2 regions of the Balnearium lithotrophicum genome follow, and region 1 is predicted to be linked to the other one. Evidence: riboswitches for the same ligand, from Rfam matches in the RefSeq annotation. Region 1 holds a riboswitch; the other holds the start of a gene.
The links. Region 1 has a riboswitch for cobalamin ahead of metE (5-methyltetrahydropteroyltriglutamate--homocysteine S-methyltransferase). Riboswitches for the same ligand answer to the same signal wherever they lie in the genome.

Region 1 (4,869 bases):
TGCCTAAAACGTGCCAAGTAATGCATCAAAATTTCATAATTAAGTACAAAATAATGCAAAACAATAGCATTAATCAATTGGAGCAAAACCTTGATTTATCAAGACTAAGATTGAACTAAATAGTCATACAAACGGAGGACTGCAAATCCCTTATTCGGCGGTTCGAATCCGCCCGCCGCCTCCAATTAAACTTCCTTAAAGATATACTCAACGTTCGTTGAACTTTCCATCTTTTTGTAATCTGACAGAAAGGAGAACTGTTCCTTTACTCCCTTGTTTATCTTTATAACTACTCTTTTTCTTGCTACTCTTTCAGCCTCCTTCAATGTTTCTGGAGAAATAAAATCTTTAGGAGCTACTTCTCTAAAGGGAGACATAACATCACAGTGCCACTTAGGTTTTACAAACATAGGGGAAAAGTAAACAATATCGAAGGATCTATCTGGAAGTCCTCTCAAAAATAGATAATTGTCAGAAAGGTGAGACTCTACCAGTTTAAAGGCGAAATCTGCAACTTTTAACTTTCCTGAAGGCATGTACTTTCTAAGTCCTCTTTTAACTATCTCGTAGATAACGGGGTCTTTTTCAACTCCTACAACTTTTCTTTTTGAGACAAACGCTGCCATAAGTGCATCCTGTGCTAATCCAAGGTTACAGTCAAGAACCGTTTCTCCCTCTTTTAAATCCATTGCCTCAACCATTGCTTCCTTTCCCGTTTGGAGATAGTTGAGTAAGCGTATCTTGAAAAGTCCAGGATGGAAAAAGAGTTTTTGACCTCTCAGTGTATGCAGGGTAAGTGTTAAATCTCTATTGACAACCAAGACGTTCCTGTTAAAAGCCTTCCTTATTGCATTAATTGTTAGATGTCTCCTCTTTACAAGAGGAGCTTCTAATTTCTCTGATAACTTTGTAGCTTCCTCTATCATTTCCTTTGAGGGCTTTCTATCTGTTGTTATAGCTACTTCCATTATTCCGCCTCAGCTATTAAATCGGGTCTCTTTCTCATAAGGAATTTCTGAGTATAAGAACAAAGCGGATAGATTTTATATCCATTCTCATCTGCAAATTCAACGAGTTTTTGGGAAAGCTTACCAGCTAAGCCTTTACCTCTGTGATTTTCAGGAACATAGGTTGTACTAACAACTAAAACTTTTTTTTCCTTTTCAACTCCAAAAGTTATAAATGCCTCCTGACCGTCCTCCAATTCTAAGCTTATTCTGTTCTTCTCTAACCTGAACTCCATAGCACCTCCAGATATTTAGGTTCGCAGGAAAATGATAACTCAATATTTACTTTTTGGTGGGTATTTACTAAACTTTCCACTGTCACGGGTGAACGGGAAGTCCGGTGAAAGTCCGGCGCTGTCCTCGCAACCGTGAGCAGGAAAAAAAGAAGGGCTTTAGCCACTGGAGTGGAAGGGTGAAGAGCTCCCGCTCTGGGAAGGCTATCGCCCGTTAAATCCTGCAAGCCGGGAGACCGGCCCGTGATGGGTAGAGGAATCTCTACCCCTTCGCGTCCTGCGGGGGTTCGGGGCGCGGGAAAGGAGAGGGTGTTCCTTTTTCTTTTCCCGCCTAGAACTCCTGCGGGTGTTGAAAAAAAACACCCCAGGAGGGAAAGATGAAGACGTATGCCTACGGTTTCCCTAGGATAGGGAAACAGAGAGAATTTAAAAAGCTTGTAGAGGGATACTGGAGTAAGAGAGTCTCAGAGGAGGAACTGTTCTCAGGAATTGGTGAAATTGAGAGAAAAAGAGAGAAGACCTACAGGAAGTATGTAGATGCCTTCCCAGAAGGAGAAATGACTCTCTATGACCCAATGTTAGACACAGCTATCACTTTTGGTGTTTACAAAGTTGGTAGCCTGAATGATTACTTTGAACTGTGCCGAGGAAAAAGAGCCCTCGAAATGACCAAGTGGTTCAATACAAACTATCACTACCTTGTCCCTGATTTTGAGGAGAGAGTTCCTAACTTTTCTATTGAAAAACCCATCTGGGACAGGCATGAAAAAGCGAAAAAAAATGTATACCTAATTGGTCCTTTTACATTTTTGAAACTCTCTAAGGGGTTAAAGAGGGAGTTTTTTGAGGGAGCTCTAAAAGAGCTTACTGGACTCTACATTGAGTACATGAATTCAAAAAATTTTCTGTCAGTTCACTTAGATGACCCGGCTTTGGTCTTAGAGCTCTCCAAAGAGGATTGGAAATTAATAGAAGAGGTTTATCAAGTATTTTCTTATGCTAAATGTTCCGTAAATCTCTTCACTTACTATGACAGTGTAGATAGACTGGAACTTCTTTTTAACTTACCAGTAGATGGTATTGGTATAGACCTAGTTCATGATAGAGGGGAAAATCTTAAACAACTTGAGAAAATCGATAGAGAAGGAAAAATTCTATATGCAGGAATTGTAGATGGAAGAAACGTTTGGAGAGTTAATCCATTCAAAATAAGGAGTTTTGTTGAAAAGCTCGGAGAGAATATAGTTTTAACAAATGCAGCTCCCCTTTTTCACTTGCCAGTTAGCATTGAAAGTTCTTCACTTCCAGATGAATTAAAAGCAAAAATTTCCTTTGCTGAGGAGCGTTTAAAAGAACTAAATCTCACTGCTAATATAGAGGAAAGGGAATCTGAAGTTAAAGAGTGGATTAAAGGATTGACACTTCCTTTTGGAAGAAATGAGGAAGTAAGGAAGAGAGTTTCTTTACTTAAGGAAGATGACTTTGAAAGAAAGCCTTCTTATGAAGAACGTGTAAAAGTTCAAAAGGAAGTGCTCAAATTACCGCTCTTTCCCACAACGACGATAGGCTCTTTTCCTCAAACAGAAGAGATTAGAAGGATTAGGCTACTATATAGAAAAGGACTTTTATCTAAGGAAGATTATGAAACATTTATAAGAGGAGAAATCTCTAAAGCTATTCAAATTCAGGAAGACTTAGGACTGGATGTTCTTGTTCATGGAGAGTTTGAAAGAACGGATATGGTCGAATTTTTTGCTGAGAAATTGGAAGGAATTGCAACTACAGGTAATGGCTGGGTTATTTCTTACGGAACTCGTTGCTATAGACCACCCATAATCTACGGAGATGTTTCAAGAAGAGCTCCTATGACTATAAAAGAAGTTTCTTTTGCTCAAAGTCTTACAGAAAAACCGGTAAAAGGAATGCTTACAGGACCTGTTACAATCATCTCCTGGAGTTATGTTAGGGAAGATATACCTATACGAGAGGTAGCTTATCAAATTGCCTTAGCCTTAAAAGATGAAATTGAGGACTATGAAAAAACAGGGATAAAAGTGGTTCAAATAGATGAACCTGCTATCAGGGAGAGAGCTCCTATTAAAAAGAGACTGTGGAATGAATACTTCGAATGGGCTATAAAGTCCTTTAGACTTTGCCACTCCTCTGTAAAACCAGAAACTCAAATACATACTCATATGTGTTATTCAGAATTTTCAGAAATAATGGACTACATTCTTGATATGGATTTTGATGTTATCTCTATTGAGGCATCCCGCTCAAAAGGAGATATCATTAAAGCTTTTGAGGAGGTTAACTTTAATAGACAGATAGGACTAGGGGTTTGGGATATTCATTCACCCTATATTCCCTCTGTTGATGAAATGAGAGAAATTGTGGATAGGGCTCTCAGGGTTATCCCTAAGGAAAACTTCTGGATTAATCCAGATTGCGGCTTAAAAACAAGAAGATGGGAAGAGGTAATTCCTGCATTAAGGAATTTAGTGACTCTGGCAAGAAATTTGCGCAGTAACTAATCCTAAAGGCAGGGATATCCCTGCCTTTCTTTCAAAGATTTAATAAAATAAAAATACCCCAATCGACTTCCACCGATAGACAAGAGGAGTAGATGAAATTGTCCCCTTTTCTAAAAGTTGATACCCCAACAAGTTTTAGAGACCATCCAGGAGTTCACTCAATTCTATTCTATACAGATATAAACCTCTGTAACTTAAACTGTTTTCAGTGCCACAACAGGTATTTCTTTAGCAAATTGGGGAACACCGAATTTATGAACTATGAGGAACTCTCTCAAAAGCTATCAATGGCCAAACTGTTGGGAGTAGAGTTGGTAATAGTTTCTGGAGGGGAACCAACATTGGAACCAAACTTAGAGGAGGGACTTTCCTTTGTAAAGGAAAGAGGATTTCCCATAAGACTTGATACAAACGGAACTAATCCAAAAAAACTTGAAAAACTGATAAAAAATAGGTTAATAGATGGCATTGCCCTCGATGTAAAAATTCCCCTCTTAGATGAGTACACCCCTAACCAGAAGAAACGCTTTAAAAGAATTCTGTTTTCAGAGGAGGAAGTAAGTGACAGAGCTCTTTTAGAATATACAAAACATGTGGAAATAACAATAAACCTGATAATGAAATACTCATTGCCCTTTACCATCCTGAGGACTGTTGAATACCCTTTACTAACAGGAGAGGACAAATCCCTCATTTCAGAGTCTGTAAAATCACTACCACACCAGTTTAATCCTTTCTATCCTGTGGAGGAATGAATGGCGAACAAGTACTTCAGACTCATTGACCTCTTTATAGCAAACGACGATGTTTCAAGGAACAATGCAAACTTTGTAAGGGGTGTTCCCGTTTTAGAGCACGTAGTTGTCGGTGAGGTAATGAAGGATTACCTGTTTGATGTTGTATATGAGGGTTTACCTGTAAGGATTCACCACGAAGAGGGCTGGTCCTACCATCATCAAACCTACAGACTTTCAGCTTACTGTATAGGATTATCGGCAAAGGACATTGCTTTTTATGGACTCCAAAGCAATGCAAAAAATGAAAGGAGAGCTGCTCCCCCTAAAAGACTTGAAACTCTATTTATGCAGTGTGCAA
Region 2 (4,869 bases), on a different contig from region 1:
AAGAGAACTAAAATGTACTTTCCGCCAAGACCTTGAATAAAGACGTTACTCTGCTTCCCCCATCCGCCGTTTGAGTAAAAAGTGATTCCTGCAACGTAGTTTAAAACGTCAGTAATCGATGTAAATCCAAGCTTTTTGATTTCCTTTTCTGTAATTACGTCAACGTCGTCACCAACGTTCTCAATTGGAACGTATACCCTTGTTGCAGTTACTGTGATTTCGTTAGAGTTTTCACCTGCAAGAGCCCCACCCGTAGCCGAAAGAAGCGTCAAAAGAAGTAAAACCTTTCTCAACTCTCACCTCCCTTTGGTTTTATAAAAACTTCCCCGTTAAACGCCTTGACCTTTAAAAATCCGTTAAAGAGCTCCCTTATCCCATAGAGAAAATCTCCCTTTTCACCGAAAAAGACGAACTTTCCCTTTTCCATTCCCAAAAAAAGGTCGCACGTATCGTAGAGGAACGAAAGGTCGTGAGCCGTTATAAAGACCGTTTTCCCCTCTCTCTGTAATTTCTCTACTAACTTTCCTATCAGTGAATAGACAGTAACGTCCAAAAAGGCTACAGGTTCATCTAAGAGGAAAACCTTTGGGGCTGAAAGAATGAGTCTTGCAAGTTGAACCTTTACGCTCTCCCCGCCACTAAGGGTATTTACAAACCTCTTCCTCAAATTTCCAATTTGGAGCTCCTCCAAAACCTCCTCTGTTTCCTCCCTTTCTTTTCCAGTAGTAACGGATAAAAACTCAAGAACTGTGTAGGGAAAGAAATAGGAGAAGCTCTGAGGCAGGTAATTAACAAGCTTAAACCTCTCCTTGGAAGAAGCCCTTTTTATCTCTACTCCTTCAACCTTCACGCTTCCCGTGTACTTATGGTATCCCCCTAAACACCTAAGTAGAGTTGTCTTACCAGAGCCGTTCCTTCCGACAATACCAACAACCTTCCCACTTCCAACTGAAAAAGTGAAGTTACTCAGAATTCTGAATGAGAGCTCCCTAACCTCTACCACCTGAGTACCTCCAGAGAACGTAGAGAAAAAAGGGAACACCTAAAACGGCAGTGACTGCTCCCGATGGAAGAACCGTTGAGGGAACAAGGTTTTTTGCAAGCAACTGTGAGAGCGTTAAAAAAGAAGCGCCAATAAGGTAGGAGGAAAAAAGGAGTTCCATACTAACTCTAAAGCCTAAAAACCTTGATATGTGAGGAATGACTATCCCCACAAATCCAACAATTCCACACTCAGAAACAAATAGGGAAATCGGAATTGACGAGAGGATGAGGAGTTCTAATCTCTCCCTTTCAACTTCAATTCCACTGAAGAAAGCCGTTTCATCTCCCAAGGAGAGCAGGTCCAAGGAGCGGGATTTAAAGAAAAGAACAATTAGAAATAAGAGAGAAATTAGAAATAGAATGAATGAAACCTTTATAGAAACGGGAGTTATGTAACCTAAGGTAAAGAAGAGAGCATCCTGAAGTGAATAAGCCGGTAAAATTGCATAGAGAAAAAGTATAAGAGCAGAGAGGAGGGATGAAATTCCAACGCCAAACAGGAGTATAGAAAGGGTATCCTTAAAAAGAGTATAGGCAAAAAGGAGGAGAAATACTGAGACTAATCCACCTGTTAGAGCTCCTGCTTCAATCGGCAGTTTTAGAAGGGAAAATAGTGTAGCTCCGAATCCTGCCCCAGACGCAACCCCCAAGGTGTAGGGTTCCGCCAGTGGATTTTTTAAAGTTCCCTGAAAAACTGCCCCAGCATAGGCAAGGGTTCCACCAAATCCAAAGGTTAGAAGGAGCTCGGGAATCCTAATAAACTTTAGAATTCTCTCGTCCGGTAATCCGTAAAAAAGAAAGAGGAGAGATGATAAAATCGGAGTGAGAAGAAGTGCTAATTTTTGCAAACTTCCCTCCCCAAGTCCTTGATTCCCTTTAGAAGGAGAGGACTCGGATGGAGAATTTCATCACTGTTTTTGAAATTGAGAGTCTTCAATCCGAAGTTCCTGAGGAGGCTTGGAACCTCTCTTCCTACAACCAGAACAACGTCAGGTTTAAGTTTTAATATCTCCTCAGCTGAAATTGGCTTAAAGTCAGATTTGGGAACAACCTTTGCCCCAGAAGTTGAGAGAATTTCCCCTATGTACGTTTTACTTCCTGCACAGTAAAAGGGTTTGACGGATATTAGAACTAAAACTTTTTTCCCTTTAAAGCAGGATAGAAAATTTTCAGCCTCCCGTTTTATTTTTCTTATCAGCTCCTTTCCTCTGTTTTCCTCTTTAAAGAGAGCTCCTAACTCGTCTGTTGCTCTCTCTATATCCTTTAGTGAGGTGAGCTTAAAGACAAAAACCCTTATCTCTAACTTTCTTAAAACTTCGATTTCCCTCTTAGGAGTTAGGTCCGTTGATACAACTAAGTCAGGATGTAGGGAGTAGATTTTCTCAACATTTGGATTGACAATCCCGCCGACTTTCTCCTTTCCTCTGCACAAACTTCCATGACAAAAAGTTGTAACTCCTACTAATCTATTATCCTCTCCTAAGTAGGAGATTATCTCTGTAAGTGCAGGGGAAAGTGAAACTATTCTCTCCTGAGAATAACAGTTTAACCAGAAAGTAAGTAAAAAAATAAAAAGAAAAAGCCCTCTCAACTCTCCTCCCTGTCCCGAACCCCCGCAGGACAGTTAAGGTTTTGCACGGGCCGGTCTCCCGGCTCGCAGGACTTTAACGGACATTAGCCTTCCCAGAGTGGGAGCTCCTCACCCTTCCACTCCAGTGGCTAAGGTCCTCCTTTTTTCCTGCTCACGGTTGCGGGGACAGCGCCGGACTTTCACCGGACTTCCCGTTCACCCGTGCAGTTAAATTTTATTTGATAAAAAGGAAAAAAATCAAACCTTTGAATTCAAAGGTAGCAGTTTTTATAATTCTAAAACCTACTCAGCTTTAGGAGAAAAAAATGCCAAAGTTTCAGTTTGCAAGGATAGACAGGCTCCCACCGTACGTTTTTGCAGTCGTTAACGACCTTAAAATGAAAATGAGAAGAGCTGGCGAGGACATAGTTGACCTTGGAATGGGAAATCCTGACCTTCCTACACCTCAGCACATCGTTGATAAGCTGTGCGACGCTGCACAGAACCCGAAAAATCACAGGTACTCACAAACAAAGGGACTTTACAAGTTAAGGGAAGCCCTGGCTCTGTGGTACAAGAGAAAGTACAACGTCGAATTAGACCCTGAAACGGAAGTTATAACAACGATAGGTTCAAAGGAGGGTATAGCCCACTTAGCCTTAACACTTATAAATCCGGGAGACGTTGCAATTGTTCCTACTCCTGCCTATCCGATTCATCCCTATTCGATAATCATCTCCGGCGGAGATGTAAGGAGTGTTCCCCTTCTAACCGAGGAGGGGTTTGACGAGGAGGCCTTTTTTGAATCAATCATAAAGGCGTACAAGGAGAGCTGGCCAAGACCGAAAGTTTTAATCCTTAACTTCCCTCACAATCCTACAACTGCAACGGTTGGCCTAAAATTCTTCGAAAAGGTAATTGATTTTGCAAGGGAAAACAATCTAATAGTTATTCAGGACATAGCCTATGCAGAAATAGCCTTTGATAACTACGTTCCCCCGAGCATTTTACAGGTAAAAGGTGCAAAGGATGTAGCTGTTGAGTTCTATTCCCTTTCAAAGACCTACTCGATGGCAGGCTGGAGGGTTGGTTTTGCAGCAGGAAACAAAGAGATAATTCATGCCCTCTACAGGATGAAAAGTTACCTCGACTATGGAATGTTCCAGCCCATTCAAATTGCTGCAATAATTGCTCTCAAGAGCGACCAGTCCTGCGTTGAGGAGTACAGGCAGATTTATGAAAGGAGAAGGAACGTTTTAGTTGAAGGATTAAACAGGATTGGTTGGCATGTAGATAAGCCTAAGGCGACAATGTTTGTCTGGGCAAGGATTCCCGAGAGATTTCAATCTATGGGTTCTTTGGAGTTTGCGAAGATGCTTCTAATTGATGGGAAAGTTGCCGTTTCCCCGGGAATTGGATTTGGCGAGTACGGAGACAGGTATGTAAGGTTTGCCTTAGTTGAAAACGAGCAGAGGATAAAACAGGCAGTTAGGGGAATAAAAAGGGCATTTGAAAAGTACGGATTGAGGAACATAAAGGTTTAGGGAGGAGGTTTTGGACAGTTTTAGAGTTGGAATAGTTGGATGTGGAACGGTAGGTGGTGGCGTTGTGGAGCTCCTCTTGGAAAATGGAGAAACAATCGAAAGTAGAATAGGAAGGAAAATCGAAATAGCCTTTGTTGTAGATAGGGATACTGAAAAGCCTAAAAAACTTGGAATTCCGGCTGAAAAAATATTTGCAGATGCCTTTAAAGCCTTAGATGTTGAGTGTGATGCTGTAGTTGAACTTGTTGGCGGAACGACTTTTGCCAAGGAAATAGTAAAAACTGCAATAAAAAGGAAGAGACACGTTGTAACTGCCAATAAAGCCCTCCTTGCAGACTACGGAGAGGAGATATTTAAGCTTGCAAAGGAGAATGGCGTATCGGTAAAGTTTGAAGCAAGCGTCGGAGGAGGAATTCCTGTTATTAAAGCTGTAAGGGAAGGGCTTGTTGGAAACAGAATAAAGGCTATCTACGGAATAATAAACGGAACTGCAAACTTTATACTAACAGAGATGTCTCAAAGGGGCATAAGTTTTGAGGAAGCCCTGAGAGAGGCACAGGAGAAGGGGTATGCAGAGGCGGACCCATCCTTGGACGTTGATGGTTACGATGCAGCCCATAAGATAGCAATTCTCTCAAGTCTTGCATTCTGCAGGTGGATTAGAACGGAGGAAGTTTTTGTTGATGGAATAAGGGATTTAACACCCTTAGA

Region 2: it holds a riboswitch for cobalamin, as region 1 does, so the genes downstream of both, FN732_RS03980 (ABC transporter substrate-binding protein) here and metE (5-methyltetrahydropteroyltriglutamate--homocysteine S-methyltransferase) in region 1, are expected to answer to the same signal.

The regions. Positions count from the first base shown of each region.
Region 1 is NZ_FXTM01000027.1:2,323-7,191, reverse strand. Features, by position in the region: gene FN732_RS08570 (class I SAM-dependent methyltransferase) at 186-968, opposite strand; gene FN732_RS08565 (GNAT family N-acetyltransferase) at 968-1,243, opposite strand; cobalamin riboswitch at 1,313-1,499, shown strand; gene metE (5-methyltetrahydropteroyltriglutamate--homocysteine S-methyltransferase) at 1,618-3,774, shown strand; gene FN732_RS08555 (radical SAM protein) at 3,867-4,529, shown strand; gene nrdD (anaerobic ribonucleoside-triphosphate reductase) at 4,530-4,869, shown strand, end outside.
Region 2 is NZ_FXTM01000008.1:34,705-39,573, reverse strand. Features, by position in the region: gene FN732_RS03995 (TonB-dependent receptor plug domain-containing protein) at 1-293, opposite strand, end outside; gene FN732_RS03990 (ABC transporter ATP-binding protein) at 290-1,003, opposite strand; gene FN732_RS03985 (FecCD family ABC transporter permease) at 990-1,892, opposite strand; gene FN732_RS03980 (ABC transporter substrate-binding protein) at 1,880-2,635, opposite strand; cobalamin riboswitch at 2,667-2,853, opposite strand; gene FN732_RS03975 (aminotransferase class I/II-fold pyridoxal phosphate-dependent enzyme) at 2,941-4,158, shown strand; gene FN732_RS03970 (homoserine dehydrogenase) at 4,169-4,869, shown strand, end outside.